Regions from separate parts of the Mesorhizobium sp. 131-2-1 genome, predicted to be linked through region 2. Evidence: predicted binding sites of a transcription regulator. Region 2 holds the regulator's gene; each other region holds the start of a gene.
What was found. Region 2 encodes HrcA, which represses chaperone genes, less so after heat shock. Its sites were predicted from a motif close to GTTAGCACTCNCNNNNNGNGAGTGCTAAC; they were not measured.

Region 1 (7,214 bases), 2.6 Mb from region 2:
GAGGCCTTGGCCAGCGTGCCGCCATTCTGCGCCGCCACCTGCTGGCCGATCGCGTAACAGTCCGATGCGGCGACCACAAAGGGCTGCGTATCGTCAGGCGCGATGGCCGGAGCCGACATCGCCTGCGACGCGAAAAGACCGGCCGCAGCAAGCGCCAGTGTCGCGGTTCGGAAATGGGAGCGAAGCGTTTTCATGGTGAGCGTTGTAACGCATCGGTGCTGAACGTGAAATGAACGGTGAACGCTCGAAAAACCATGCCCGCAGACACCCCCTGAAATGCAATGCCGAACCGATTGCGATCTCGCCGTTCCCCCTCAGGCCCGACCCCGGACTAATAGCTGGAAAACCGCGGTCACGGCTAATTGTTTCGTGTGTGCAGAACTTTCGCGTTGCCCCGGGTAGGATGCGAAGACCCGATCAGGAGAGGAGCAGGCGATGCGACGTGGTGAACTTGCCGGGCTTTACCGCGGCTACATCGCCTGCCTCAACGCCCAGGACTGGGCCAATCTCGGCCAGTTCGTCGACGAGGAGGTGCGCTACAATGGCGAAACGATCGGACTGTCGGGCTATCGCCGCATGCTCGAAGGCGATTTCGAGGCCATTCCCGATCTCCGCTTCACCATCGGGCTCCTGGTCAGCCAGCCACCGCGCGTGGCTGCCCGCCTGCATTTCGATTGCAGGCCCAAGGGCACGCTGTTCGGGCTGAAGGTGAACGGCAAGCGGGTTCGCTTCGCCGAAAACGTCTTCTACGAATTCCGCGACGCGCGGATATGCGAGGTCTGGTCGGTCATCGACAAGGCCGAGATCGCTGCACAGCTCTAAAGTCAGGCATCTTGCCTCGTGATGGCGCGGAAGCGCAGCAGCCCATGATGCACCGCCAGGTCCTCGTCATAGCGGGCCTCGGCGAACTCCAGAGACAGGCGTGTTTGGCCGTGCGGACCGATGGACAGCGCCGCTCCGGCGAGACGCGCCTCGATGCGGTCCATGATGAGGCGGGTTTCGGTCTCGCCATGGGCTTTCGACCAGACATGCAGCGTGACAAGCTGGTCGGCGTCGTTGTCGGCGCCGGTGTCCAGATCGAAAGCGCTGGTATGACCGCACGTCACATAGGGGAAGGCAGCGTTACCGGTTGGCCGCTCAAGCAGGCCGGCGCCGCCCAGCAGCGCGGTCAGCTTCGTGTCGCTCTTCAAACGCTGGAACAAGGCCTGCAGCAAATCGTCGGGCGCCGTCATGGTCGTCTCCGCTCGCCTGTCATGACTTGACCAAACCTCTACGCCGTCGGCAGTTTCGCTTGCAGCGTAGCTACCTACAAGTACCTGCGCCAGATCACGAGGCCGTCAATGTAGCGGCCTTTCGCGCCAGGACACTTTTCAAGGATACCGACCAGCCAGTTAATTTACTTTGGCATGCGAGGCGTTTGAAAAACGGTGATATGAACGTGCCTCGTTTCTCTGGACATTCGAGGTCATTTTCGTGCGCGAGCCATCGCTGCTGCCTGTTTTTGGAAAGCTTGGGGTCAAGCCACCGGCCGTGATTGTGGCGGCGCCGATCACATCGAAAGTCATGCACAAGATGCCGAACCGCATACGGGAGGCTCTGTCCCAACACGGGGGCTTGGCCTTGAAGCTGTCCGTGCTGGTCTGGACTATCCTCGTCCTGGTGGCAGTGTTCTTCATATCGAAGGCTTGACGGCGGGGAACGCCAGACCGAAGAGATGCGCGACCAGCAGAACCGCCGCGACGTCGAGCGTCGAGCAAACGCGGACCGCAAATCCTGACGCCGGCACGGCCCGCTGGCCATTACGACAATCGCATTCAGCCGAAATCGGCGGCGGTCAGCACATACATGCTCCTGCGGGTGCGGGCATAGGCCTTGCTGGCGACGTCATGGATGGAACCGGAAGCCGTATCGAAGGCCGCCAGATACGCGGCTTCGGCGGTCGCCGTTCCTGGCGGCGCATTGGAAATGGCATTCGCGGCGACCGAGAAGGAAATCTGGAACATGCCGTCATGGCCGACGAAGCGAATTCGTCTGCCGGCCTCGTCATAGCTGCGGCTTCGGTTGGGGAATGTAAGGCTCATGACTTTACCTCCGTCGAAGCGGTCTTCTTCACCGCCCGCGGTGCCCGCTTCTTTTTCGGTGTGGGGTTCAGGGCTTCGGCAACACGGTCGGCCTCCTCCTTGGCCAGCCGCAACTCCCTCAGCCGTGCCGTCTTAATGATCCTGGCCTTCGCCTCGGACAGATACTCGGCCGTCGCCTTGTTTCGCTCCACCGTCTTCTTCTGCCTTTCCAGGAAGCGGGCCTCGGCCTTTTCCATGATGCTTTGACTGGCTTCGCCCATCGTCGAAATCTCCCTTTGCGGCTGCCGCCGTTAAAATGAATTCACTTGTTAAGATAGCTATCCATAATTGGAATTTCAATTTTTGAAATATTTGGAGCCGGTCGCGTTTTTAGAAATCCGGTGGGGAAATAATACTTTTCAATATTTGTGATGGCCGGGGAATAATTTTTGGCACTCCTATCTATCGAGTGCCAATCGGTCTATAAGAAGGACGTGGCCGCCTGTGCCGGCCCCAGAAAGAAGTTTCCATGAAATTCCGGCCACTCCACGACCGCGTCGTCATCCGGCGCGCCGAAAGCGACACCATATCCAAAGGTGGCATCATCATCCCCGACAATGCCAAGGAGAAGCCGCAGGAAGGCGAAGTGATCGCCGTTGGCCCAGGCGCGCGCGACGAAAGCGGCGCGCTGATCGCGCTCGACGTCAAGGCGGGCGACTTCATCCTGTTCGGCAGATGGTCGGGCACTGAGGTCAAGCTCGATGGCGAGGATCTTCTGATCATGAAGGAAGCCGACATCATGGGCATCATCGACAAGAGCGAGATGAGCATCATCGGCAAGAGCGAGATGGGCATCATCGACAAGACAAAGGCCGTCAAGAAGGCCGCCTGATCGGCGGCGCTGCTTGCCCCAACCAACCGAACTGGAAAAATCATGTCCGCCAAGGAAATCAAATTCTCCACCGATGCCCGCGACCGCATGCTGCGCGGCGTCGAGATCCTCAACAACGCTGTCAAGGTCACGCTCGGCCCCAAAGGCCGCAACGTCATCATCGACAAGGCCTACGGCGCGCCGCGCATCACCAAGGACGGCGTTACGGTCGCCAAGGAGATCGAGCTTGCCGACAAGTTCGAGAACATGGGCGCGCAGATGGTGCGCGAAGTGGCCTCGAAGACCAATGATCTTGCCGGCGACGGCACCACCACCGCCACGGTGCTGGCCGCATCTATCCTGCGCGAGGGCGCCAAGCTGGTCGCTGCCGGCATGAACCCGATGGACCTCAAGCGCGGCATCGACCAGGCGGTTGCCGCAGTGGTCAAGGAAATCCAGGCGCGAGCCAAGAAGGTCAAATCGTCGAGCGAGATCGCGCAGGTCGGCACCATCGCCGCCAATGGCGATGACACCGTCGGCGCCATGATCGCGAAGGCGATGGACAAGGTCGGCAATGACGGCGTCATCACCGTCGAGGAAGCCAAGACCGCCGACACCGAACTCGACGTCGTCGAGGGCATGCAGTTCGACCGCGGCTATCTCTCGCCCTATTTCGTCACCAACGCCGACAAGATGCGCGCCGAGCTGGAGGACCCCTACGTCCTCATCCATGAAAAGAAGCTCGGCAATCTGCAGGCGCTGTTGCCGATCCTCGAAGCCGTGGTGCAAAGCGGCAAGCCGCTGCTGATCATCTCAGAGGATGTCGAAGGCGAGGCTCTTGCCACGCTGGTCGTCAACAAGCTGCGCGGCGGCCTCAAGGTCGCGGCCGTCAAGGCGCCGGGCTTCGGCGACCGCCGCAAGGCGATGCTGGAAGACATCGCCGTGCTCACCGCCGGCCAGATGATATCGGAGGATCTCGGCATCAAGTTGGAAAACATCACCATCGACATGCTTGGCCGTGCCAAACGCGTGCTGATCGAAAAGGACACCACAACGATCATCGATGGCGCCGGCACCAAGGCCACCATCCAGGCGCGCATTCAGCAGATCAAGGGACAGATCGAGGAAACCACCTCCGACTACGACAAGGAAAAGCTGCAGGAGCGGCTGGCGAAACTCGCCGGCGGCGTTGCGGTCATCCGCGTCGGCGGTGCCACCGAGTCCGAGGTCAAGGAAAAGAAGGATCGCATCGACGATGCGCTGAACGCCACGCGCGCCGCGGTGGAGGAAGGCATCGTTGCAGGTGGCGGGGTGGCGCTGCTGCGCGCCAGGTCAGCGCTCAGCGGCCTGACCGGCGCCAATGCCGATGTGACGGCCGGTATTTCGATCGTGCTGAGGGCGCTGGAGGCGCCGATCCGCCAGATCGCCGAGAATTCCGGCGTCGAAGGCTCGATCGTCGTCGGCAAGCTAACCGGCAGCAAGGACCACAATCAGGGTTTCGACGCCCAGAAAGAAATCTATGTCGACATGATCAAGGCCGGTATCGTCGACCCAGCAAAGGTGGTGCGGACGGCACTTCAGGATGCCTGTTCGATCGCCGCCCTGTTGATCACCGCCGAAGCCATGATCACCGACATTCCGGCCAAGGACGCAGCGCCGTCCCCCAATGGCGGCGGCATGGGCTACTAACCAACTCCCCTGCCGGAAACAGATCTGCAATGCCCGGCGCCGGCACGTCGGGCGACTGATCCGAACACAAATCAAAAAGGAACTGTTCCGTGGCCACACAAAGCAGCAAGCCATCTCTCGCGCGTCGATGGGAAGACTACCAGCCGGGCAAATCCGCACTTTTCTGGGCGTGCGCGGCGACTGTCGTCGCCACGCTGATCGTCGGTTTCAACTGGGGCGGCTGGGTGACAGGCGGCACGTCGCGCTCGCTGGCGGCAACCGCCGGCGATGTTGCGCGCGGCGAACTGGCCTCGGCCATCTGCGTCGATCGCTTCAACGCTGCGCCCGACGCGGCGGCCAAGCGTGTCGAGCTCAAGGCCCTGACCGACAGCTACACGAAGCGCCAGTTCATCGAAAAAGGCGGCTGGGCAACCATGCCCGGGAAAACCTCTCCGGACAGGCTCGGTGCCGAAAGCTGCGCGGTTGCTGTCGCCGCCTGAAGTTATCGACCTATCCGAAGCGCAAGACCTCTTCACGAGAGCCTGAAAGGCATGGGCCGGGGGATCCTCCCCGGCACAGCCCGATGGCAGGGAGATCGCGACAATGATTACGTTCGTGCCGAAACCAAGTGCCATGCCGGCGAGCGAACCAGCCGAGGAAAGCCGCTTCGATCGTATTCGCCGACTTGCCGCTGAAAAGCACAAGAAATCTGACCCGGGCACGATACGCCGCGACCCGCCGAAGACAGGGGACAAGCGCCCCATGTGACGACTGCCGATCCTCGGCAGCCGCCATGCAATCGACGGCATCAATCGCTCATCGCGCCTCGCCGCTGATCAGCGCGGCATGGTCCTTGATGACGGCGGTGACAAAGCGGATGACGGCCCGCACCGGCGCTTCGGCGCCGATTTCGCGGCGGTAGACGAGCGAGACGGCATGGCTGCCGAGAATGTCGGGAGCGAGCCGCACCATGCGTGGTTCCGCTTCGGCCAGCATGCACGGCATCGCCGCGAGGCCGGCGCCGCTCAGGGCCGCCGCCAGCATCTCGGTCATTTCGGCGACGCGAAACACCGTTGTCGCGCCGGCGCCGTGCGCTTCGATCCATCGGGCGCCGGGCACCCTGGCCAGGTTCTCGTGGAAGCCGATGATCTCATGTCCGGCCAGCCGGCGAGGATCGATTGGCATCGGGTGGCGCTCGAGATAGGGACCGGACGCATAGAGCGACCAGCCCGCGTCACATAGCTTGCGCGCGATCAGCGTTTCGTCGGCGACGACGCCCATTCTGACCGCTAGATCGGCCTCGCCGTGCAGGAGATCGACCGGACGACTGCCGCTGGTCAATTCCAGGCTGATGTCGGGGCAGGCCTTGTGGAAAGCCGCCATGCGTTCGGCGAAGTACGGGCTTAGGCCGGTCGGCAGCGCCAGCCTGACACGGCGCGTGCCGGAACGCACCAGCGCGGTCATCGCTTCGATGGCGCGCTCCAGATCCTCGCCGAACGGCAGCAATCTCTTGCCGAGAGGCGTTACCTCGATGCCTTGCGGTCCGCGCATGACGAGCGAGGCGCCGAGCGCGCCCTCGAGGGCCGCCAGGCGCCGGCTGATGGTGGTGTGCCGCACGCCAAGCGCGCGCGCAGCACCCGAGAGCGTCCCCGCCCGCGCCGCGGCGAGAAAGTAGCGCAGATCGTTCCAGTCCGGTTCACCGGTTTTCATCGGGCACATTCTAGACCAGTTCGCTGCCGGATGCCTGTGCGGTTTTGCACAGGCTTGCGCGAAAATCGCGAATGGCCGGACCAAGCCGTCCGCGCGAGGATCGGCCCAGATTTCGGGAGCGAGCCATGGATATCGACAACCTGCGAATGACGGTGGCGCGACACGCCGCATCGGCAAATGCGCTGGCAGCGATCGGCCTGGCGTTGGATGCGCGTGTGCGCGGTACGGTGCTCGACGGCAATGCCGCCCGCCGCGCCGAAGCGGTACTCGGCAGTCTCGGCCTCTCGGGCATCGTGGCCAATGCCAGCGTGGCCGAACTGGCCCCGGTGCTGGCCGGCATCAAGGTCGACTTTTTGTCGGGCGGCAAGCTGGTGTCTGAGCCGTCCGCCAGCGCGGAGGCCAGGGAGGCCAGCCTGCGGCAGGCCATGGGCGACGTCTCGAGCGGCTTCCCGGCGCTGCTGAAGCGTTTGATCACGCCGCAGCTTGCAGGTTTGCCGGAGAGGCTCGAGGCGCCTGGCGCGGCCTTCCTCGATATTGGCGTCGGCGTCGCCGCGCTGTCTTTGTCGATGCTGCGGCAGTGGCCGGAGCTCAGGGCGGTTGGTGTCGATCGGTCTTCCGACGCCATCGCGCAGGCCCGTTGCAATGTCGAAGCGGCCGGCGTCGCGGACCGCATCGAGCTGCGCGTCGGCCTTGGCCAGGACATTGCGGACAAGGACATGTTCGACCTCGCCTTCGTGCCAAGCGCCTTCATTCCAGAAGCGCATGTCGGGGCGATCGTCGCGCGCTGCCGCGCGGCCCTCAGGCCCGGCGGCTGGCTGCTGTTGGCGATGATCAATCCCGGTCCGGACGCGCTGGCGCAGGCGGTTGCCCACTTCCGCACCACCATCTGGGGCGGCACGGTGTTC
Region 2 (7,214 bases):
ACCAGGGCCAGCCATAGAAGGCGCCGTCCTTGACGGTGGTGGCATATTCGAAGGGAACGTTGTCGCCGAGCCCGTCGCGCTCGTTGACGACGCACCAGAGCCCGCCCGTCTGCGGCTGCACGGTCATGCCGGAGCAGTTGCGCAGGCCGGTGGCGAAGCTGCGTCGGTTCCTGCCGTCGGGATCGAAGGCCAGCACGTCGGCGCGGCCTTCCTCAGAGCCCCAAATGGCGCCAAGCGGCGCCGACGTCGCCCATCGCTCGAGCCCGCCCTCCGGCTCGGCGCCGACGTCCTCGGCGATATTCGAACCGGAGCCGACGGACAGATAGAGCGTCTTGCCATCCGGGGAAAAAGCTATGTCGCGCGTCCAGTGATGGCTGGAGGGGATGTCCTGGACGATGGTTTCCAGCTTGCCCTGCGCCTTCAGGTCGCCGTCGCGATAGGCGAAGCGCATGACGCTGTTGCTATTGGCGACATAGACCCATTGCGGCCTGTCGCCCGGCGGGTAGAAGGCGATGCCATAGGGCCGGGTCAGCCCTTCGGCGAAAATGGCTTGCTCCGCCGGCTTCGCGCCGCCCTCGGCGAGGCGATAGACCCGGATCTGGTTGGCCTTGCTGTCGGCGACGAACAGGTCGCCATTGGGTGCCGCGCGCACGACCCGCGGATTGTCGATACCGGAGGCGACAAGCTCGATGGAGAAGCCGGGCGGCACGAGCGGCTTGACCCCTTCCGGGCGATCGGCGATGCCGGCGCCGTTCGATGACGAGCGGGTCAGGTAAGGCGCCGGCAGGTCCTGCGGCTTGATCAGGCGGCGAACGCCCGGACGGTCGGCTTTCCAGTCGCCGAAGGCCCTCTTGCCGGTCAACACCGGCTGGTCCGCCTGTTGCGCCAGCGCTGTGGTGGCGACCAGCACGGCAGCTCCCGCAAGACAGGCAAACCGGATCATACCGTCCTCCAGGGTTGGTCTCGCCACGGACCGGCCAAGGGCAGGGCAAACAACGGCAAGATCCGACAGGCGTTCCGCAGGGAAGCTCGCCACACGTGAATTTGAGGCCGGTTTCCTGGGTGCTCAGCTGCCTTCGGCGTAGAAATCATCGTCGAGGCGCTTTTCCAGCGCGACTAGGTCGGCGGGCAGCGGCAGGCCCATGGCGCGCAATTCCTGCAGCTTCTCGCGCAGCTGCTCCTGTATCTCGTGCTGGTCCTCGGGCTGATTGACCATTTCCTCGAGCAACATGCTGATCTGGGCCTTCAGCGATTCCAGCGCCATTCTTTTTCTCCTCGTCAGCCTGTGTCTTCCAGGGTGTGTCGAGATTCAGGTCAGGCCGCGCCGAGCACGGTGCCTCAACTGAATATCAATGCACCTTACCGCAGCATGCGCGAAATAAGCTGCGCCGTATAGTCGACCATCGGCACGATGCGGGCATAGTTCAGCCGCGTCGGACCGATGACGCCGAGCGCGCCGACGACGCGGGCGTCCTTGTCGCGATAGGGCGCCACCACCAGCGACGAGCCGGACAGCGAAAACAGCTTGTTCTCCGAGCCGATGAAGATGCGCACGCCCGGACCTTCCTCGGCGAGGTCGAGAAGTTGCAGCAGCCCGTCCTGCGTCTCCAGATCCTCGAACAGATGGCGCAGCAATTCGATGTCGGCCTGGGCGGTGACGTTTTCCAAGAGGTTGGCGCGGCCGCGCACGATGAGGCGCGCCGGCAGGCCGCTTTCGGCGCCCGCCCAGACCGCCAAGCCCTTCTCGACCAGGTCCTGCGACAGCGTGTCGAGGGCGGCCCTGGTCTCGTCCTTGATGCGGGCGATCTCGACGCGCGCCTCGGCCAGCGTACGGCCGCGGATGTGGGCGTTGAGGAAGTTGGACGCCTCGTGCAGCTGCGAGACGGTGGTGCCGGCCGGCAGGTCGACGACGCGGTTCTCGACATCGCCGTTCTGCGACACCAACACGGCCAACGCCTTGGTCGGCTCGAGCTGGATGAATTCGATGTGCTTCAGCGCTACCTCGTTCTTGGCGGCAAGCACCAGGCCAGCCCCGCGCGACATGCCCGACAGCATCTGGCTGGCCTCGGTCAGCATATGCTCCAGCGTGGCGCCGGAGCCGGAAGCGCGCACCTGCGCCTCGATGATGCGCCGCTCCTCGTCGGAGAGGTCGCCAAGCTCCATGAAGGCGTCGACGAAGAAGCGCAGGCCGGTCTGCGTCGGCAAACGGCCGGCCGAGATGTGCGGGGCATAGATCAGGCCGAGATGCTCGAGATCGCTCATCACATTGCGGATGGTGGCCGGCGACAACGAGGAGGGCAGGATGCGCGACAGGCTGCGCGAGCCGACCGGCTCGCCGTCCCTGAGATAGGATTCGACGATGCGCCGGAAGATGTCGCGCGATCGCATATCGAGCGACTGGAGCACGGGCGACTGCGATGCCGGATCGACTGCCTTGGTCATTCGAGCCAAAAACCTCCTGCTCAAATATAGACTTAGGCCGTGCCCGCGCAACCCGGTCCATTTTCCTTTGCGCCATGGGCCGCATGCGTCTACAAGCCGCCGACGAATCCTTGAAAACCAAAAGAAAGAAGAAAGAGGCCTCGATGCGCCCCTCCAAACGCCAAGCCGACGAAATGCGCGCCATCTCCTTCGAGCGCGGCGTCTCCAAGCACGCCGAAGGCTCGTGCCTGGTGAAGTTCGGCGACACGCATGTCCTGTGCACGGCAAGCCTCGAGGAAAAGGTGCCGGCCTGGATGCGCAATTCCGGCAAGGGCTGGGTGACGGCCGAATACGGCATGCTGCCGCGCTCGACCGGCGAGCGTATGCGCCGCGAGGCTTCCACCGGCAAGCAGGGCGGCCGCACGCTGGAGATCCAGCGGCTGATCGGCCGCTCGCTCCGCGCCGTGGTCGACCTGCAGGCGCTGGGCGAACAGCAGATCACCGTCGACTGCGACGTGATCCAGGCCGATGGCGGCACCCGCACCGCCTCGATCACCGGCGGCTGGGTGGCACTCTATGACTGCCTGCGCTGGATGGAGGCGCGGCAGATGGCCAGCGTCGCCAAGGTGCTGAAAGACCATGTCGCGGCGATCTCCTGCGGCATCCATGACGGCCAGCCGGTCATCGACCTCGACTATCTCGAGGATTCCTCGGCCGGCACCGACGCCAATTTCGTCATGACCGGCAAGGGCGGCATCGTCGAGATCCAGGGCACGGCGGAAGGCGAACCGTTTTCCGAGGAGCAGTTCGCTGCGCTGATGAACCTCGCCAAGAAAGGCATTTCGCGCCTGGTCAGCCTGCAGCAGATGGCGGTGGCTTAGGCTCTTGTCATGACGCCTTCCGCCATCCTTGAATCGGCTCTCTACGTCACCGATCTGGCTGCGGCGGAAGCCTTTTACGCCGACGTGCTCGGGCTCGATCTGATCGGCAGGGTCGAAGGCCGCCACGTCTTCTTCCGCTGCGGAACTGGCGTGCTGCTGCTGTTCAACGCCGAGGCGACCAAAATCCCGCCGGCGCCCGACGCCAGGCTGAAAGTGCCCCCGCATGGCACGGTCGGCCAGGGCCATCTCTGCTTCGCCGCGAGCGCCGACGAGATCGCTGGCTGGCGCAAGCATCTCGCGGCGAGGAACATCGCCATCGAAAGCGACTTCCAATGGCCGCAAGGCGGGCGCTCGATCTATTTTCGCGACCCTTCGGGCAATTCAATCGAATTCGCCGAGCCAGGGATCTGGGGCCTCTGATGCATCAGCTCAACGGACACAAAATCGTCGTCGCCAGCCACAATGAAGGCAAGCTGCGCGAGTTCGCCGACCTGATGGCGCCGTTCGGCTTCGAGGCCAAATCGGCGAAGGAATATGGCCTGCCGGAGCCGGACGAGACCGGCACCACCTTCGAGGAGAACGCCTACATCAAGGCATACGCTGCGGCCAAGGCCACCGGCCTGCCGGCGCTGTCCGATGATTCCGGGCTCTGCGTCGACGCGCTCGACGGCGCGCCCGGCGTCTACACCGCCAACTGGGCCGAGACGCCGGACGGCAGCCGGGATTTCGGCATGGCCATGCAGCGCACCGAAGTGGCGCTGCAGGAAGTCGGCGCGGCCGAGCCCGCGCAGCGCACGGGCCGCTTTGTCGCCGTCATCTGCCTGGCCTTTCCCGATGGCGAGGCCGAGTATTATCGCGGCGAAGCCGAGGGAACGCTGGTCTGGCCGCCGCGCGGCGCGCTCGGCTTCGGCTACGACCCGGTGTTCCTGCCCAACGGTTTCGACAAGACCTTCGGCGAGATGAGCGCCGAGCAAAAGCACGGCTGGAGGCCCGGTCAGCCGACGGCGCTGTCGCACCGCGCCCGCGCCTTCCAGAAATTCGCCAAAGCGCGGCTGGGGTCGGCCTGAGATGCTGCTCGACCGCAGTCCCGGCTTCGGCGTGTACGTCCACTGGCCGTTCTGCGCGGCCAAGTGCCCCTATTGCGACTTCAACAGCCATGTCCGCCACCAGCCGGTCGACCAGGAACGCTTTGCGCGCGCCTTCGAGGCGGAACTGGCAACGATGCGCGCCCGCACCGGGCCGCGCGAGGTGACGAGCATCTTCCTCGGCGGCGGCACACCATCGCTGATGAAGCCGGAGACTGTGGCGACGGTGCTGGATGCCGTGGCGAAGAACTGGACGGTGCCAGCCGGCATCGAAGTGACGCTGGAGGCGAACCCGTCCTCGGTCGAGGCCGAGCGCTTCCGCGGCTATCGCGCCGCGGGCGTCAACCGCGTGTCGCTCGGCGTGCAGGCGTTGAACGACAAGGATCTGCGCTTCCTCGGCCGGCTGCACAATGTCGAGGAGGCGCTGCATGCGATCGGGCTCGCGCGGGAGATATTTCCCCGCCTCTCTTTCGACCTGATCTATGCCCGGCCGGGCCAGACGCCGGAGGCGTGGCAGGCGGAGTTGGAGCAGGCGATCGGCCATGCCGCCGACCATTTGTCGCTCTACCAGCTGACCATCGAGGAAGGCACGCCGTTCCATGCGCTGCACGCGGCGCGGAAATTCATCATTCCGGACAATGACCAGGCCGCCGACCTCTACGCGCTGACGCAGGAAGTGACCGCGGCGCATGGGCTGCCGGCCTACGAGATCTCCAACCATGCCAGGCCGGGCGCCGAAAGCCGGCACAATCTGACCTACTGGCGCTACGGCGAATATGTCGGCGTCGGCCCCGGCGCGCATGGTCGCTTCGTCGAGAACGGCCGCCGCACGGTCACCATCGCCGAGCGAATGCCGGAAACCTGGGCCAACCTGGTCGAGGCCAAGGGCCATGGCGTCACCGGCGGCGAGATTTTGACGCGTTCCGAGGAAGCCGATGAGTTCCTGCTGATGGGGCTGAGGCTGGCCGAAGGCATCGACCTGTCGCGCTACGAGGCGTTTTCCGGACGCGGGCTCTCCAGTGCCAGACTGTCGGTGCTGCAGGAGGAAGGGCTGGTGGCGCCGGTCGGCAATTCCCGGCTGCGCGCCACGACGGCCGGCATGATCGTGCTTGATGCCGTGGTGGCAGACCTGGCGCGGTAACCCCCTTGAAGAACGTCCTCTTCGTCTGCAGCCAGAACCGCTTGCGCAGCCCGACCGCGGAGCAGGTGTTTTCCAGGCGCAGGGATATCGAAGTGGCTTCGGCCGGCACCAATCATGACGCCGACAACCCGCTGACGCATGAGCTGGTCGCCTGGGCCGACATCATCTTCGTCATGGAAAAGGCGCATCGCGCCAAGCTGCAGAAGAAATTCAAGGTGAGCTTGAAGAAGGCGCGGGTAATCTGCCTCGACATTCCCGACGACTACGAATTCATGGACCCGGAGCTGGTGCGACTGCTGGAGGCGCGGGTCCAGAGATACCTGGGCTAACCAACCCGCCGGGTGCGCAACACCCACGCGGTCGTCATCCTCGGCTGGCGCCGATCGATAAACTAGGCGTCGTGCTTGTGGCGGTGTTTGGCGCGGTCTTTCTCGGCGAGTGCCTCTCCGGAGCGAACTGGCTTGGCGTTGTCCTTATCGCGGCGGGGGCGGTGCTGGTCGCCTATCGGGGCTAGCGGCACGCCTTCGCGGGCGGTTTTGGTTTCGAGGCGGGAAATGAAGATATCGAAGCGATTGGGCATCGTCCGGTCAGTGCTCCGTCGTGCTATCGGTTTCGGCCTTGAGTCTGGTCTTCGGCCGGCGGCGCAAACGCCGCTTCCTGGCTTCGGTTTTACCGGCGGCGTCATCGGCGCTGGCCGGCAGGCTCTTGTCCCTTCGCATGGCGAAACGCTTGCGGCCCGCATAGTAGGGCTCGAAAACGTCCTGAATCTTCAGGCTGTCCATCCTGTGCTCCCCGAGACTCACTGATCAACGAGACTCACGGATAAATTCGCCGGTGACGGTTTCGTTCCGCACTGTGGCAAAGGCATGGCGGCCACATTACTTCGTCGTCACGTTTTGCAACCGGGCGTGCGCCGTGCCAAACAGGGCCAAATGCAAAGGCCAGAGGGCACCGGTGACCGGCGACAAACGCAGCTATGTGATCGGGCAGATCGAGATACCGGCGCGGCCGCTCCCGCCGGCGCTCTATCTGGTGGCGACGCCGATCGGCAACCTCGCCGACATCACGCTGCGCGCGCTGGAGACGCTGGCCGCAGCCGACATCGTCGCCTGCGAGGACACGCGCGTCTCGCGCGTGCTGCTCGAGCGCTACGGCATCCGCCGCCGCACCACCGCCTATCACGAGCACAATGCCGGCGAGGCCGGACCGAAGCTGATCGCGGCGCTTGAAGCCGGGCAGAGCGTGGCGCTGATCTCGGACGCCGGCACGCCGCTGATATCGGATCCCGGCTACCGGCTGGTCGGCGAGGCGCTCGACCGTGCGATCCGCGTCGTGCCCATTCCCGGCCCTTCGGCGGCGCTGGCGGCGCTGACCGCTTCCGGCCTGCCTTCCGATGCCTTCCTGTTCGCCGGGTTCCTGCCGGTGAAGACCGGCCAGCGGCTGACCAAGCTGGAGACATTCAAGGCGGTGCCGGCGACGCTGATCTTCTTCGAATCGCCGCGACGGCTGGCCGAGACGCTTGCCGCCATGGTCGAGGCGCTGGGCGGCGAGCGCAACGCCGCCATCGGGAGGGAACTGACCAAGACCTTCGAGGAGACGCGGACCGGCACGCTGCAAGCGCTTGCCGATCACTACGCGGCGGCGGACACGCCAAAGGGCGAGATCGTCATCTGCGTCGGTCCCGCC
Region 3 (7,214 bases), on a different replicon from region 2:
TGAAATACGGGCTGAGGTAACCACGGTCGAACTGCATGCCCTCAACGACTTCCAGCTCGGTCTCGGCGGTCTTGGCTTCCTCGACGGTGATGACGCCCTCGTTGCCGACCTTCTGCATCGCTTCCGCAAGGAAGCGGCCGATCTCGGCGTCGCCATTGGCCGAGATGGTGCCAACCTGGGCGATCTCGTCATTCTTGGTCACCTTGCGGGCATTGGCCTTCAGCTCAGCCACGACGGCTTCTACTGCCTTGTCAATGCCGCGTTTCAGGTCCATCGGGTTCATCCCCGACGCGACCGCCTTGGCGCCTTCGCGGACGATCGCCTGCGCAAGAACGGTCGCGGTGGTGGTGCCGTCGCCGGCAAGATCGCTGGTCTTCGAGGCGACTTCGCGGACCATCTGCGCGCCCATGTTCTCGAACTTGTCCTCAAGCTCGATTTCCTTGGCGACGGTGACGCCGTCCTTGGTGATGCGCGGGGCGCCGAACGACTTGTCGATGACGACGTTGCGGCCCTTGGGGCCGAGTGTCACCTTTACCGCGTCGGCGAGGATGTTGACGCCGCGCAGCATCTTCTCGCGCGCGTCGGAATGGAATTTCACTTCCTTGGCAGCCATTGGATCACTCCTTCAATAGGCAGTTTCATCGAATTGCGGTTGGACCAGCGCCTCGGTCAGGCGGCCTTCTTGACCGCCGTGGCCTGCTCGATCACGCCCATCACGTCGCTTTCCTTCATGATCAGCAGGTCCTCGCCGTTGAGCTTGATCTCAGTGCCGGACCATTTGCCAAACAGGATGCGATCGCCGATCTTGACGTCGAGAGGCGTGAGCTTGCCGCTCTCGTCGCGGGCGCCTGGGCCTACGGCAATCACCTCGCCCTCCTGCGGCTTCTCCTTGGCGGTGTCGGGGATGATGATGCCGCCGGCCGTCTTCTCCTCGGCTTCGATGCGGCGGACCAGGATACGATCATGCAATGGACGGAACGTCATATCGTTCTCCTTCGGGACAAACAGATTTTTGAGGTTCCTCCACGCCGGACCGGCAATATCGGGCCGGCGTGGGGCACCGCGACCCTTTTTCAGGCATCGCGCGTATATCGAGCTAGTTTTGCATTTTTCGGGTTTCAAGGGGTCGCTGGAAAAATTTTGGCACTCTGTATTCAAGAGTGCTAGGGACATGAATTCATGAAGCTATTTTCGCTAAGGGCGCGCGACTTTCAGGTCTTGAAATTCGATCCGAACTCCACGAAATTTTGTGCGATTGGAGTCCCAAGAAGACAACGATGCCAAGGAGATTGTTAGGAAACGGAGACTGTCGATGGAACGAACCTCGTCGAAAAACATCCCCTCGATCGCCCCTGAAACCTCTGATCCTTCGCTTGACCGCCTGCTGTTCCCGGCGCTGCACTTTAGTCACCCCGATGAGGTGGTGGGCGACCGCACACTCGACATTCAGGAAAAGCGCGCCATTCTTGCCTCATGGGCATCGGATGCTTGCGCCGTCGAATCCATGCCTGCGCTGCGAAAACCACCGGGTGCTGCGAGCCCGGTGACGTTTGACGCGATCATGGATGCACTTCGCCGACTGGACGATCGTAGGTCCGAGGCAGGTTGTGACTTCAAGCAACGGCGGGCCCGAGAACGCCCGCAAAGACTTGATGCCTGAACGCGCGCGATAGGAGAAACGCATGGTCAGCAGGGAGTTCCGGCTGCAGGTGGAGGGCTACGGTCTCACCACCGCGGAGATCCACTACCACCTTCCCGATCATCCAAGCCTTCTGCAGCTCTACGTTTGGCAGGAATACGATCTCGCACCGGAATTCCCGACCCTCAAGGGGTTTCTGGATTACTGGGAGCGCGAACTCGAAGGCGCGCTGCATTCCGTGCGCGTCGCCCATCACCGCCTTATCCGGCCTTCCGAATGGCAGGCCGTCGACGGCATCCTCACAATTCAATAGCCAGGCCGAGGCCGCGTCCACCCCTTCTCCGTCATCAGGCTATTGGCCAAGACGGTTGCACCAAAGCCTCTTTGTTGATGCCGATAGCGGTGCACAGCCACAACGCTTCCACTGGATTTGAGGAAACAGACGAACGAGCCTAGCAGAGGTCGCGGCGCCATCTGGACTTCGCGCGACGGGTTCTCCTAGAAGGGAGGCTCGATCTCCGCCCAGCGTCGGTGGTCAGTGCGTCCGCTTTCCCGGGAACTGTGACCGCGCCATTTGGTGGTTGAATGCTGCAGCTTCCTCGGCAGTATCGAACGCCCTTGCAGTCACCGTACCATCATCTGACAGAATGACCGCAAGAAACGGGAATCCGTACGCTGGCGGGTTGTACACAACGTAAGCAGGCTTCGCGCTTTTCATATCCCGATTGTACTGGCCCAATGCGACTTGGCACAAGCGGCAATGGGACACACTCCTTTGTAGTTGCCCGCGTCCGATCATAAAGCTGCTGGCGGCTCGCCATCCCCCTTGAACTGAAAAGAGGTGTTTCCAATCTTTTTCCCAGGTGCCGAGCACGGCTTGCCGGACGTCGAGGCGAACAGAAGCGGATAGATCGCATGGGAACGATTTTCCTTGGAAATCCCGTTTCCGTCCTTGTTTGCCGTGGCGTTCGCCAAGCTCGCAGGCATGGGTTTGCCGGGAACTGACATCGTCGCCCACACGGCGAGGCAGGATCAGTTGCCGCTCACGGTTGAAGGGAGGTCACTAATGGAAAGTGCGACGTTCAAACAGCCGGTTTTCGTAAGAGACGACGGCTATGGTGTCCAAAAGATCGGCTGTGTCATGGATGCGATAGAGTTTCTGGAAGAATGGCCGGTTGAAAGACGCGGCCTTCTCCACGCAGCGGCGTCTGATGCATGCTGCTCCGCGTACGATGGTGGGAAGTCTGTCGAGGCAGCGAACAAGGCCTTTAGGACTTGGGCACGCAGGGTCGGTGTCATCGAGGACGTGCCCGTAGCGCCGCCGTGGATGACAGGGCCGAAGATCAGCAAGGTAGACCAACTTTTAGAAGGTGAGGGCTAAATTCACTGCGGCGGTAATCTACCGCGGCAGCATCAGAGCGGTGCGTCAACGGGAGCGGGAAGCCGAACCCATATTGTTGCCTGTTCATATAGATGCCTTCAGCACAGACAAACTACCAAGCGGATCGCGCGATTAAGCGCGTCTGCCTGAATGGCAAGCCGCCGGCGCCTCTTCAAGTTTCGTCCGGGTCCCCTTGGGCCGGATGCGCCAGGTCGCCTTCGTCGTCGGGCTCGATCAGGTCGATTAGCGCTGCCACCCGTGTGCCCGGCAGCGGTCGCCCTTGGCTCATCAGCGCCTCGTCACCAGAGGCCCAGGCCCAAGCCTCTCTCAATTCCTCGAGCGAGGCGCCGGACGCGATGATCTCCGCAATCGTCACGTTGTCCACGGGTCCGAGGACCGAGACGACGTCTTGGCGTGTCAAGGTCATCCTTTTCCTCCGTTCGAAATGCTAGCGAAGCAGATGGGTATTCGATGGAGCAGTTGCCACCAGCCATTCGAAGGCGGTCGCAAAACTGCCTTGGCGGACCCTCTTGACGCCGCGGAAGTCAATTCCCAATTCATTCTCGTCGGCCGCCACGTAAGGGGCCGATGTGTCAGGGAGCGCCCATGCTTCTTGGCGTTCCCTCGTATCTATGTTGCTCCAAGGAGGATGTAGTTATGAGAACGAACCTGGACTTTTCCCCCTTCTATCGGTCGAGCATCGGCTTTGACCGCATCTTCAACCTGCTCGAAAACGCCAGCCCACCACAGAACGCGGACAACTGGCCGCCCTACGATATCGCCAAGCTCGGCGAAGACACCTACCGCATTGTCCTTGCGGTCGCCGGTTTCGCTGAAGACGAGCTTACGATCACGCAGGAGCCAAATATGCTCGTGATCGAGGGCGCCAGGACAGAGGACGACGATGTTCAGTACCTCCATCATGGTTTGGCGTTGAGGCCGTTCACGCGCCGCTTCGAACTGGCCGATCATGTGACCATTGTCGGGGCAAAGCTCGAAAACGGTCTGCTGATCATCGACCTCAAGAAAGAAATTCCCGAGGAGATGAAGCCGCGCCGCATCGCGATCAATGTCGAGACCGACAAGAAGGCGGCGTCCAAGCGCATTGAAAGCGCGGCGGCCTGATCTTTGGCGGTCGGCCTGCAGCAGACACCCCGTCCTGTCGTGGGTGGGGTCCGGGTGCGACCTATAGAACGAGAAGGAGAAGGACAAATGAGCGTACGTGACTTGATTCCCTGGAGCCGTGGCGGCAGCCAGGCACCGAGTATTTATCGCGGTGACGACATGGATCCGTTCCTGTCGCTGCACCGCAATGTCAACCGGCTATTCGACGAAGTGTTCCGCGGTTTTGACACGCCTTCGGTTCCTGGCCGCGTGCCTCCTCTCAATGGCACTTGGCCAAGCGTGGAGTTCTCGGAAACCGATAAGGAAATCCGGGTGACGGCCGAAATCCCTGGCCTCGATGAAAACGACGTCGAGGTCATGCTGGATGATGGTGTTTTGACGCTTCGCGGCGAGAAGAAAGCAGAAACCGAGGACAAGGACCGCCAGTTCAGCGAGCGCTATTATGGGCGCTTTGAGCGGCGCTTCAGCCTCGGTCGGGAGGTTGAGGACGACCAGGTGGCGGCGACGTTCAAGAACGGTGTGCTCACCGTGACACTGCCGAAGACCAAAAAGGCGCAGGCAAACGCCAAGCGGATTGCAATCAACGGCAACAAATGACGGTCGAGAAAAGGCCGGGGCTCGATGAGCCCCGGTCCTCGCAGATAGCGAGGAACATCGAATGCCGGAGCTACTCACAGGAGCCAAACAATCGAGCCGGATCACCTCAAGGTCCTGGCAGGGCGAGGAACTCCAACTGTTTGATGGTGGTCTCAACACCCCGGCTTCGGCCCACCAATCGGCACGGATCTTTCGGCCTAGCCGTTCGGTCATGACTTCGGCGCGTGTTACGCGCCGGCCCTGGCGCCTTGAGTTCGAACGCCGAACTCCGACCGTCATCGATCATCTGATGGGCTATTGCGGCGGCGGCGACATGCTTACCCAAGTGCAGTTGGATTTTCCCAGCCGAAATTCGGCCATCGCCTTCGCTGAGCGGCACGGGCTGGATTATGTCGTACAAACTGTTCAGCCCCAGCGGCCTCGACGAAACGTTCGAACCGTTTCCGCAAAGCGGCTGCTCATCCCAGTCCCCTGCAACAGCCCAGGCGGGAGGTGAAGCACGGCAATCATAGCAGTCTTAGGGAGGCAAAAATGACAAGTCTGGCTTTTCTGGTCCCGGTCCCGGTTAGGACCAACGGTGTGATCAACGACATAACCACAGTCCGAGAGGCGCTCGTATTTTTAAACCAATGGCCGAAACCGCGGCGAGGACCGGTGTATGGTTGCGCTGTGAGGAGCTGCAACGCCGCGATCGCCGGTCAGATGACCACCGATCAGGCGCGGAAGGCATTTGTCGGGTTTGCCAGGATTGCCCGTATCCTGGCTGATTCCGATTTCCCGCTGCCGAACGAGGCCAACCCTGCAGAAAGGTCCCCAAAAGACCGCCGCTTCTCCTAAAGCAGCAGAAAGCCGGCATCGATACACTGGTTCTCCACGGGATTTCGGCTGACAATCTGTCGTTCACCTAGTTCGGGCCGCGGGCCGATGACCTGCGAATGGATATCGTAGGCGGCCCGGCCGGCGACGCGTTGCAGCTTTATTAGCAAGATGTCATTGGCCGTGTCGAAAAGCTAATATACGAGCGAAGACGAGGCCCTCGGTCTGTTGCGGACTGCGCCGCTCATTCGACATCGACATTGGCCAGCGGCCACGCGGGGCCATCGCCGGTCGCCTCCTCCTGCCGGCCAAGCTCCCGCAGCACCTGGCTCACCGAAACCCGCCAGGCAAGCCATTCGAGACGATCATGGGCGATCTGTTCAATGTACTGACCGTAAAGCTGCGGATACGCGGTCCTCAGCCAAAATCGATGCTCCGGACAAAGCGCCATCGCAGCAAACACCTTGTCGCGCCACGCGTTCCTGTCTCGGGCTCGAAAAGATCGGGCTGAATTCGCACGTTCTTCGGATCTCTCCAGGAGAAAGGCTCCAGAAGGGTATCGCAGCTCCACTTCACTTCCTGATTTTGTGTCACGGTACCCGCGCAAGGTCTTGGAGGGGCCGGCGATGTGCTCGAAATTTCATCCGGTCATCCTCACGGTGGCGCCATTGGCTTTAAGCGCCGCCATCAGCATCGGCCCGACGGAGAACTGCCCTGCCCTCGCCTTTTCGGTCAGCACCCGCAGATAACCGCCGGCCGAGTTGATATGCTGCGCCCTCTGCAGGATGCAGGCAATCACGATCGCGGCGACCTCCTGGCCCATCACATGGCAAGCCTCCTCATAGGCCGAGGGCGACACGCCAAGGTAGCCTCGCACCTGGGCCGCGGTGATCATCAAATCGCGCCAGTTTGCGATCCCGTCGGCTGCATAGTCGGCAATCTCGGGGCAGGCTTTCAGCACAAGTCCGATCGGATAGCCTTTCGGCTTCTCGTCGACTGCCCGTCTTGGTGCGACCGTCGCCCCGCTTTTCTCTAAAGCAGGTTCAAATTCAAAATTAGAGTCGGTGTTTGAATCAGATTGCTGCCGCTCAGTTTGGGACTCATTGCCGCTCGGATTCGTGAAATTCATGAAGCTTTCCAGCATGCTGTCCACTTCGTCATGGAGCACGGTCAGCTCAGCAACGATCCCTTCTAGCTCTGGCAGCCCTGCCCGCCTCGGAATCGCCTCCACGATGGCTCTGAACCGCGTCCAGATAGCTCCCCAGTCGCCAGGCGCGCTCTCGTCGATCGCGGCCTCGACTAGCTTGTGGATGTCACGGCGATGGAGCGTGATCCGCTCCCGCATCAATTTCAGCGCCCGGCTGTCGGCGCGAACCTGCTCGGCCGCGCGCTGGAACTCCTCAGCTCGCGTCAGCAGCGGCGCCAGTGAGAAGCCGAACGCTTCCATGACAGTCCCGCCCTGCCCCTTGCGAGCGAACCTTTTGCCGTTCGGACTGTCACGGCGGATGATCAGACCGCAAGTCACCAGTTCAGCCAGATTTCGGCGCAGCGTGGAATCAGCCATGCCGTGCGCCCGCATTGACAGCTGGGCGTTCGAGGGGAAGACCATCAGGCCGTTTTCCTCACTGATCTGATCGTCCGGATAGAATGACAACA
Region 4 (7,214 bases), 3.3 Mb from region 2:
ATTCGGACGCAGCCGCAGTGCCGCCCGACAGTGTGATGCGCGAGCCGATCATCTGCAGGCACTTGGTGCTATCGGTGGCCGAGCCAAGCACGCTGGAGCCGCCATTCATGATGATCGGGCCATAGGGGAAATAGAAGGCGCCGGAGATCTGGGCATTGGAGCCGCCTTCGGCGAAGGTGGCGCCGGCGGTGACCGAGGTCGATGTCGGCCCGATCACGGCGAGCTTTGCCATGGTGCCTGACTGCGGCGCGGTCAGCACGATGTTGCTGTAGCCCGCCGCCACGCAGAAGACGTAGCCGCTGCAGCTTCCCGAGCTCGATTTGGCCTTGCCTGACAGCACCAGGGTCACGTCGGTGCCGCTGATGCTGATCGTGCTGCCGCCGCAGCTGGCGCTGCCGCCACCGCTGCCGCCGAGCGCGAAATAGCCGTCCACCGTGTAGATGCCGGCGCCGAGCAATATCGCGCCCGAGCCGATGAAGTTGCCTTTGATGTCGTGCTGCGCCGTTGCCGGCACGACGAAGCAGCTGCCGCCGCCGCCGCCATTCACATTGCCGACCACCTGGAACACGCCGGAACTGCTGGCGTCGGCCATGATGGTCTTGGAGCCGCCGCCGAGCGTGATGGCGTCGCCATTGCCGCCGGGGCCGATCTTGTAGCTGTTGGAGGTTCCCGAGCCGAAGGTCAGCGTGGCGCCGCCGGTGTTGTTGAAGCCGCCGGGCAGCTCGAACGTGCTCGGCCCGCCGAAGGTCAAGGTGCTGGTGTTGCAGAGGCTGACGCGCGCGGTGCCGCCGCAGATGTTGTCGCTGATGCCGATCTTGAAGGTGCCGGCGCCGAAGGTCGTGGTGGCGCCGCCGCCGGTCGTCAGCCCTTTGGTGAAGTTGAAGCTTCCGGCGCCGAATGTGGTGGTTCCGGCGGTGGTCACCTGCTTGCCGAAATTATAGGTGCCGGCGCCGAAGGTCGTGGTTCCGGCGGTGGTCAGCGTCTTGGCGAAATTGTAGGTGCCCGGACCAAATTTGGTCGTGGCGCTGGTCGTCAGGTCGCCGGCGATATTGTAGACGGTCGTCGCCGCGCCGCTGGTCGCGAAGTTGAGGTTGATGCCGCCGCCGATGGTCATGGTGCCGAGGTTGACCGTGGTCTTGCTGCCGCAATTCAGCGTCCAGGTCGAGGTCGATGACGCCCAGCTGGCCGTGCAGCCGAGCGCGGTCGCCTGGCTCTGCGTCGAGCTCTGGTTCCATGCAAAGGCGATATCGCCGCCGCTGACGCTGGTCGGAGCCGTCGGCGCGGTCGTCGCCGAAAGCGCGGCCACGGTGGAGATGCGGGCGACTGCGGCGGCGACGGCCGTGTTGCCGGCCAGCGGATCGGCGGTGTACTTCTTGGAGACCGTGCCGGTGATGCCGCTGCAGGGCTGGCTTGGCGCCGCCGTCGAATTGTAGTTGACGCCGATCGCCGAGATGGTCGTGCCGCACGGCACCGTCACCGTGTTGTTGGACGAGACCGTGCATTTCGGCGCGGTGATCTTGGTGCCGCCGGAAAGTGTGATGCCGGTCTGGGTGCCGTCGAGCGCCAGCATGCAGCCGGGCGTCGATGCCGCCGCGCCGACTTCGGCGATCGAGTTGGCGTGGATGTTGAGCTGCTGGCGGTCCTGCAGCACCCGCGCCAGGATCAGCGATTTCTGGGTGTTGATCGACACCGAAACGGCGTTCATGCCGCTGGTCTTCGGCGACGTCACCAGCGAGGCTTGTACGTCGGCCGCGGGCACCCCGTTGAGGACGGCGACATTGACCGCCGTCGCCTTCATCTGGTCGCTGGATTTCGTCGCGTTGTAGGCAAGCGCGCCGGCAAAGGCCGCGAGATCGGCGACACGCTGGTTGCTGGCCCGCTCGACGAGCGCGCCGCCATATTCGGTGACCAGCGCCGCCATGCCGATGAGCAGCGGCAGCACCAGCGCCGAGATGATGAGGACGTTGCCATCGCGGCTACGCGCAAACCGCCGGAAAATCTGCATGAGGCTGACCTGAAGAACCTACACTCTAGAGCAACCCTGGCGTGCTCAAGTCCTTTAGTAACCTCGAATGTGTTAAAATTTATTGTCCGACAATTTCAGGCCTGGACCCTGGGCGCCTGATCGAAATTGCTGATTTCGTTGGCAATTTGCCTGGGAAAAGTTAGCGGGCAGGGGCAAGGGCGTTGAGGCGTTGCGCTGACACAGCGCAAAACGATCACGAAAAAGGGCGGCATTTCTGCCGCCCTTCCACATGCGATAGCTGGATAGCCTAGATTAGAAATCCATGCCGCCCATGCCGCCCATGCCGCCGCCGCCCATGCCGCCAGGCATGCCGCCGCCAGCCGACTCCTTCTTCGGAGCCTCCGCGATCATGGCTTCGGTGGTGACCAGCAGGCCGGCGACCGAAGCCGCGTCCTGCAGGGCGGTGCGAACGACCTTGACCGGGTCGACGATGCCCATGGCGATCATGTCGCCATACTCGCCGGTCTGGGCGTTGTAGCCGAAGGTCGCGCCCTTGTTGTCGAGGATCTTGCCGGCAACGATCGAGGCTTCAGCACCGGCGTTGGCCGCGATCTGGCGGGCCGGAGCCTGCAGTGCGCGACGCACGATGTTGATGCCGGCGGCCTGGTCCGAGTTGGCGCCGGTGGCCTTGAGATTGCCAGAAGCGCGCAGCAGGGCCACGCCACCGCCGGCAACGATGCCTTCTTCCACGGCCGCGCGGGTCGCGTTCAGGGCGTCGTCAACGCGGTCCTTCTTTTCCTTGACCTCGACCTCGGTCGCGCCGCCGACGCGGATCACCGCGACGCCGCCGGCGAGCTTGGCCAGACGCTCCTGCAGCTTCTCCTTGTCGTAGTCCGAGGTGGTCTCCTCGATCTGCTGCTTGATCTGGGCAACGCGGCCCTGGATCTCGGCCTTCTTGCCGGCGCCGTCGACGATGGTGGTGTTCTCCTTGGAGATCGACACCTTCTTGGCGCGGCCGAGCATGTTGAGGCCGACGTTCTCGAGCTTGATGCCGAGGTCTTCCGAGATGACCTGGCCACCCGTGAGGATGGCGATGTCTTCCAGCATGGCCTTGCGGCGGTCACCGAAGCCCGGAGCCTTGACGGCGGCGATCTTCAGGCCACCGCGCAGCTTGTTGACGACCAGCGTGGCGAGCGCCTCGCCTTCGACGTCTTCCGAGATGATGAGCAGCGGCTTCGAGGTCTGCACGACAGCCTCGAGCACCGGCAGCATGGCCTGCAGGTTGGAGAGCTTCTTCTCGTGGAGGAGAATGTAGGCGTCTTCCAGATCGGCGACCATCTTGTCGGCGTTGGTGACGAAGTAGGGCGAGAGGTAGCCGCGGTCGAACTGCATGCCTTCGACGACTTCCAGCTCGGTCTCGGCGGTCTTGGCTTCCTCAACGGTGATGACGCCTTCGTTGCCGACCTTCTGCATCGCTTCCGCGATCATGGCGCCGACCGACTCGTCGCCATTGGCCGAGATCGTGCCGACCTGGGCGACTTCCTCGGAGGTCTTGATCTTCTTGGCAGCCTTGCCGAGCGCCACGACGACTTCGCTGACGGCGAGGTCGATGCCGCGCTTCAGGTCCATCGGGTTCATGCCGGCGGCAACAGCCTTGTGGCCTTCCTGGACGATCGCCTGGGCGAGAACGGTCGCGGTGGTCGTGCCGTCGCCGGCGATGTCGTTGGTCTTCGAAGCGACTTCGCGGACCATCTGCGCGCCCATGTTCTCGAACTTGTCCTCAAGCTCGATTTCCTTGGCGACGGTGACGCCGTCCTTGGTGATGCGCGGGGCGCCGAACGACTTGTCGATGACGACGTTGCGGCCCTTGGGGCCCAGCGTCACCTTCACCGCGTCGGCGAGGATGTTGACGCCGCGCAGCATGCGCTCGCGGGCATCACGGGAGAATTTTACGTCTTTTGCAGCCATTGTAAGCTCCTGTCAGGGGTTCGGGTCGAACCCGCAGATTCAAGATTCAGTTGACGGTGAGGCCGATGTTCAGCCGATGATGCCCATGATGTCGGATTCCTTCATGATCAGAAGGTCTTCGCCATTGAGCTTGACTTCGGTGCCGGACCACTTGCCGAACAGGATGCGGTCGCCGGCCTTGACGTCGAGCGGCACGAGCTTGCCGGCCTCGTCGCGTGCGCCGGAGCCGACGGCGATGATCTCGCCTTCCTGCGGCTTTTCCTTCGCCGTATCCGGGATGATGATCCCGCCGGCGGTCTTGGATTCGGATTCGACCCGGCGAACGACCACGCGGTCATGAAGCGGGCGGAACTTGGACTTTGCCATTAGTGTCTTCCTCGATGAGAACGGTGAGAACTGTTCCTCCATCCGGCGAAGCCGGACTTGGTTAGCACTCACCATTGGCGAGTGCTAACGTGGCGCTGAGATAGGCCGGAGGGTTTCGAGAGTCAAGGCGCGCGCAAGGAGCGAACCGCGCGAAATTTTTCCCGGCCTGCATTCGCATGAGGAATGCGGTCCTTCGCCGATGGGATCGCGAAGGAACTTCATAGGTGCCCGTTAACGCCTCGGCGAGCGCAGCACCAGCAACGGGCATCGCTCGGCGAGGCCATAGCTGCCTGTCGGAACGACGCCGACATTGTCGAAGAACGCATGCGCCTCGCCAATCAGCGCGTCAGCCGGGGCGAAGCTGTAGATGGCCGAAGAGTTGCGGTAGACGTCGATGGTGCCGATGACCGGCAATTCCCACCCGGTGCGTGCTGAAAGCTCCGCGCGGTCGGGGAACAGCGCGTCGAAGCGTTCCGCGATGGTCTTCACGGGGATAGCATAATCGGGCGCATTGCCGGCCGCGGTCATGGCAACGCGCCATTTGAGCTCATGGAAGGTGGAGACGCCACCGGACAGCGCGAGCCCCCGTACCGCATGCGGGTCGTCGGGTGCTTGCGGACCAGCAAACAGGCGCGCCCCCGCTCGGCCGCCTGGACGGAGCACGCGTGCGATTGCCGCGAACAGCGCCCGCCGTGCGACCGACAAAGCGAGCGCGGAAAGGCAGCCATCACCGATGACCACATCGACGCTTGCGCCAGGAACGGGCAGGTCAAGCCAGTCGCCGTTCACCGCTCTGCGCGACGTCGTGTCGCCCGGCCAGATTCCCGCGATCATTTCGGGTGACTCGTCGACGGCCGTCATCGTCGCGCCGAGGCCGGCGAGTTCCGGTGTCACGCCGAGCAGAACGACATGTGCTCCGGAGGGATCAAGTTCTCGCTCATATGTTGCGACAGCTTCCGCCGGCGGCCTGAGTGGCGGCCCCAGCAACTGCCAGTGCTTGCGAATTGCATTCCAGTGCTGCGTCATGCAAAACGCCCCGGTTCCCACGCGACCGTGTCGATTACTTGATGGCCGCTTGGAAACCAAGGGGCATATGTCACGCATCGCGGTCATCACGCATGAGTTCGACCGGTTTCAGACCCGGCGTGGGCTACTGCTGCGCCGCGACAGCCCTTACATGCTCTTCGACCTGCTGGAAGAACTGAAGCGGCGCGGCCATTCGGTCCGCGTCCTTGCCGGCACGGCGGCCAGGCCGGAAGCCGACATTGCGGTACTGCATGTCGACGCGACCGTGACGCCGGCCGAATATGTCGAATACGCGCGCGCCTTTCCCTTCTGCCTCAACATCGGCGCCGCCGACATCTCCAAGCGTCGCGTTAGCGGTGCCGTGATCGGCAGGGGCGACGGATGGCAGGGGCCCGTCATCGTGAAGAGCAGCCTCAACAACCTCGGAACGCGTGAGCGCTCGCTGAACCGGCGGTCGCGACGCGCCGGAAAGCCGGAGCCGTTTCCCAGCCTCGAAGCTTTAGACAGCTATCGTGTCCATCGCTCGCTTGCCGATGTTCCGACGACAGTGTTCGACCGCGAGGATCTCGTGGTGGAAAAATTCGTTCCCGAACCGGAGCCGGACGGCTTTGGAGCCCGCTTCTGGCTGTTTTGCGGCGAACGCGAACGCTGCACCCGCCACGTGTCGCCGCAAAGTCTCGTGAAGGGCGACGACACAATCCGCCACGAACCTGTTCCGGTTCCCGACGAGCTTCGCGCGTTAAGGCGCCAACTTGGCTTCGACTACGGGAAATTCGATTTCGTCATGCATGAGGGCAGGGCGGTGCTGCTCGATGCCAATAAGACCCCTGGCCGAGCCAGGAGCCTTTCGAGCTTCGTCGCCGCCGGCAATTCAAATCTCGCCGACGGCTTCGAAGAGCTGATCCGCCAGGTTACCTAGATGTTCATGCCGCCCGACACCTCGATGCGCTGGGCGTTGACCCAGCGATTGTCCTCCGACAGCAGCGAGGCGACCATCGGGCCGATATCGTCCGGAACGCCAGCCCGGCCGAGCGCGGTCATGCCGGCGACGACGCGGTTGATGTCGGCGTCGTCGCGCACATGGCCGCCGTTGAAGTCGGTCGCGATAGCCCCCGGCGCCACCGTGTTGGCGGTGATGCGGCGGACGGCGAGTTCCTTGGCTAGGTAGCGCGTGAACACCTCGATGCCGCCCTTCATCATCGCATAGGCGGACGAGCCGGGGACCGAGAAGCGCGCCAGCCCGCTCGACACGTTGATGATGCGGCCGCCATCCTCGATCAGCGGCAGCAGCGCCTGGGTGAGGAAGAACACGCCCCTGAGATGGACGTTCATCAGCGTGTCGAATTCCTCCTCGGTCGTCTCGGCGATCGCCTTGCGCAGGCCGGTACCGGCATTGTTGACGAGAAAGTCGAAGCGGTCGCGCTGCCAGGTCTCCCGAAGCGTGCGGGTCAGCGCTTCGACGAAGGCCGGGAAGGTCGAAACTGCGCCGGTATCGAGCCGCAGGGCGGCGGCGCGGCCGCCGGCCGCCTCGATCTCGGCGACAGTCGCCTGCGCCTCGTCGGCGCGCGAGCGATAGGTCAGCACCACGTCGACGCCCTTGCGGGCGAGGCTGAGCGCTGTGTTGCGGCCGAGGCCCCGGCTGCCGCCGGTGATCAGGGCAATGGGGCGATTGGGATTGGTCATGGTCATCTCCATCGGTTGCGATGACACCCATATATTCGTCTATCTTCCAGGAATAATTGGGCAGAGATTGCCTTCTCTATTCAATCCATGCGAACAATCGGCGTATGGACAGGCTCGACTGCATGCGGCTCTTCACGCGCGTCGTTGAGCGGCGCAGCTTCACCGCGGCGGCCGCCGATCTCGGCCTGCCGCGCTCCAGCGCGAC

Region 1: the regulator HrcA is predicted to act here: its motif matches at 2,509-2,537, upstream of JG743_RS24380 (co-chaperone GroES).
Region 3: the regulator HrcA is predicted to act here: its motif matches at 1,140-1,168, upstream of groES (co-chaperone GroES).
Region 4: the regulator HrcA is predicted to act here: its motif matches at 4,361-4,389, upstream of groES (co-chaperone GroES).

What each region holds. Positions count from the first base shown of each region.
Region 1 covers NZ_AP023247.1:4,971,544-4,978,757, forward strand. Annotated here, with positions in the region: gene JG743_RS24350 (hypothetical protein) at 1-194, opposite strand, end outside; gene JG743_RS24355 (ester cyclase) at 436-822, shown strand; gene JG743_RS24360 (DUF3168 domain-containing protein) at 825-1,232, opposite strand; gene JG743_RS24365 (hypothetical protein) at 1,474-1,689, shown strand; gene JG743_RS24370 (DUF1488 family protein) at 1,815-2,081, opposite strand; gene JG743_RS24375 (hypothetical protein) at 2,078-2,341, opposite strand; gene JG743_RS24380 (co-chaperone GroES) at 2,590-2,952, shown strand; gene groL (chaperonin GroEL) at 2,995-4,620, shown strand; gene JG743_RS24390 (hypothetical protein) at 4,710-5,099, shown strand; gene JG743_RS24395 (hypothetical protein) at 5,203-5,367, shown strand; gene JG743_RS24400 (LysR family transcriptional regulator) at 5,416-6,309, opposite strand; gene JG743_RS24405 (SAM-dependent methyltransferase) at 6,435-7,214, shown strand, end outside.
Region 2 covers NZ_AP023247.1:789,482-796,695, forward strand. Annotated here, with positions in the region: gene JG743_RS03745 (PQQ-dependent sugar dehydrogenase) at 1-943, opposite strand, end outside; gene JG743_RS03750 (hypothetical protein) at 1,067-1,264, opposite strand; gene hrcA (heat-inducible transcriptional repressor HrcA) at 1,360-2,442, opposite strand; gene rph (ribonuclease PH) at 2,586-3,302, shown strand; gene JG743_RS03765 (VOC family protein) at 3,312-3,722, shown strand; gene rdgB (RdgB/HAM1 family non-canonical purine NTP pyrophosphatase) at 3,722-4,369, shown strand; gene hemW (radical SAM family heme chaperone HemW) at 4,371-5,528, shown strand; gene JG743_RS03780 (low molecular weight protein tyrosine phosphatase family protein) at 5,534-5,857, shown strand; partial or broken gene JG743_RS34090 (EamA family transporter) at 5,902-6,042, shown strand; gene JG743_RS03790 (hypothetical protein) at 6,116-6,310, opposite strand; gene rsmI (16S rRNA (cytidine(1402)-2'-O)-methyltransferase) at 6,483-7,214, shown strand, end outside.
Region 3 covers NZ_AP023248.1:41,665-48,878, reverse strand. Annotated here, with positions in the region: gene groL (chaperonin GroEL) at 1-613, opposite strand, end outside; gene groES (co-chaperone GroES) at 670-984, opposite strand; gene JG743_RS33000 (hypothetical protein) at 1,313-1,660, shown strand; gene JG743_RS32995 (usg protein) at 1,683-1,952, shown strand; gene JG743_RS32990 (DUF982 domain-containing protein) at 2,571-3,020, shown strand; gene JG743_RS32985 (hypothetical protein) at 3,193-3,447, opposite strand; gene JG743_RS32980 (Hsp20 family protein) at 3,678-4,145, shown strand; gene JG743_RS32975 (Hsp20/alpha crystallin family protein) at 4,233-4,742, shown strand; gene JG743_RS32970 (NADH dehydrogenase ubiquinone Fe-S protein 4) at 4,804-5,238, shown strand; gene JG743_RS32965 (DUF982 domain-containing protein) at 5,274-5,579, shown strand; gene JG743_RS34505 (DUF5131 domain-containing protein) at 5,803-6,009, opposite strand; gene repC (plasmid replication protein RepC) at 6,199-7,214, opposite strand, start outside.
Region 4 covers NZ_AP023247.1:4,315,338-4,322,551, reverse strand. Annotated here, with positions in the region: gene JG743_RS20855 (TadE/TadG family type IV pilus assembly protein) at 1-2,005, opposite strand, end outside; gene groL (chaperonin GroEL) at 2,279-3,934, opposite strand; gene groES (co-chaperone GroES) at 4,004-4,300, opposite strand; gene JG743_RS20840 (class I SAM-dependent methyltransferase) at 4,532-5,326, opposite strand; gene JG743_RS20835 (hypothetical protein) at 5,394-6,245, shown strand; gene JG743_RS20830 (SDR family NAD(P)-dependent oxidoreductase) at 6,242-7,015, opposite strand; gene JG743_RS20825 (LysR family transcriptional regulator) at 7,114-7,214, shown strand, end outside.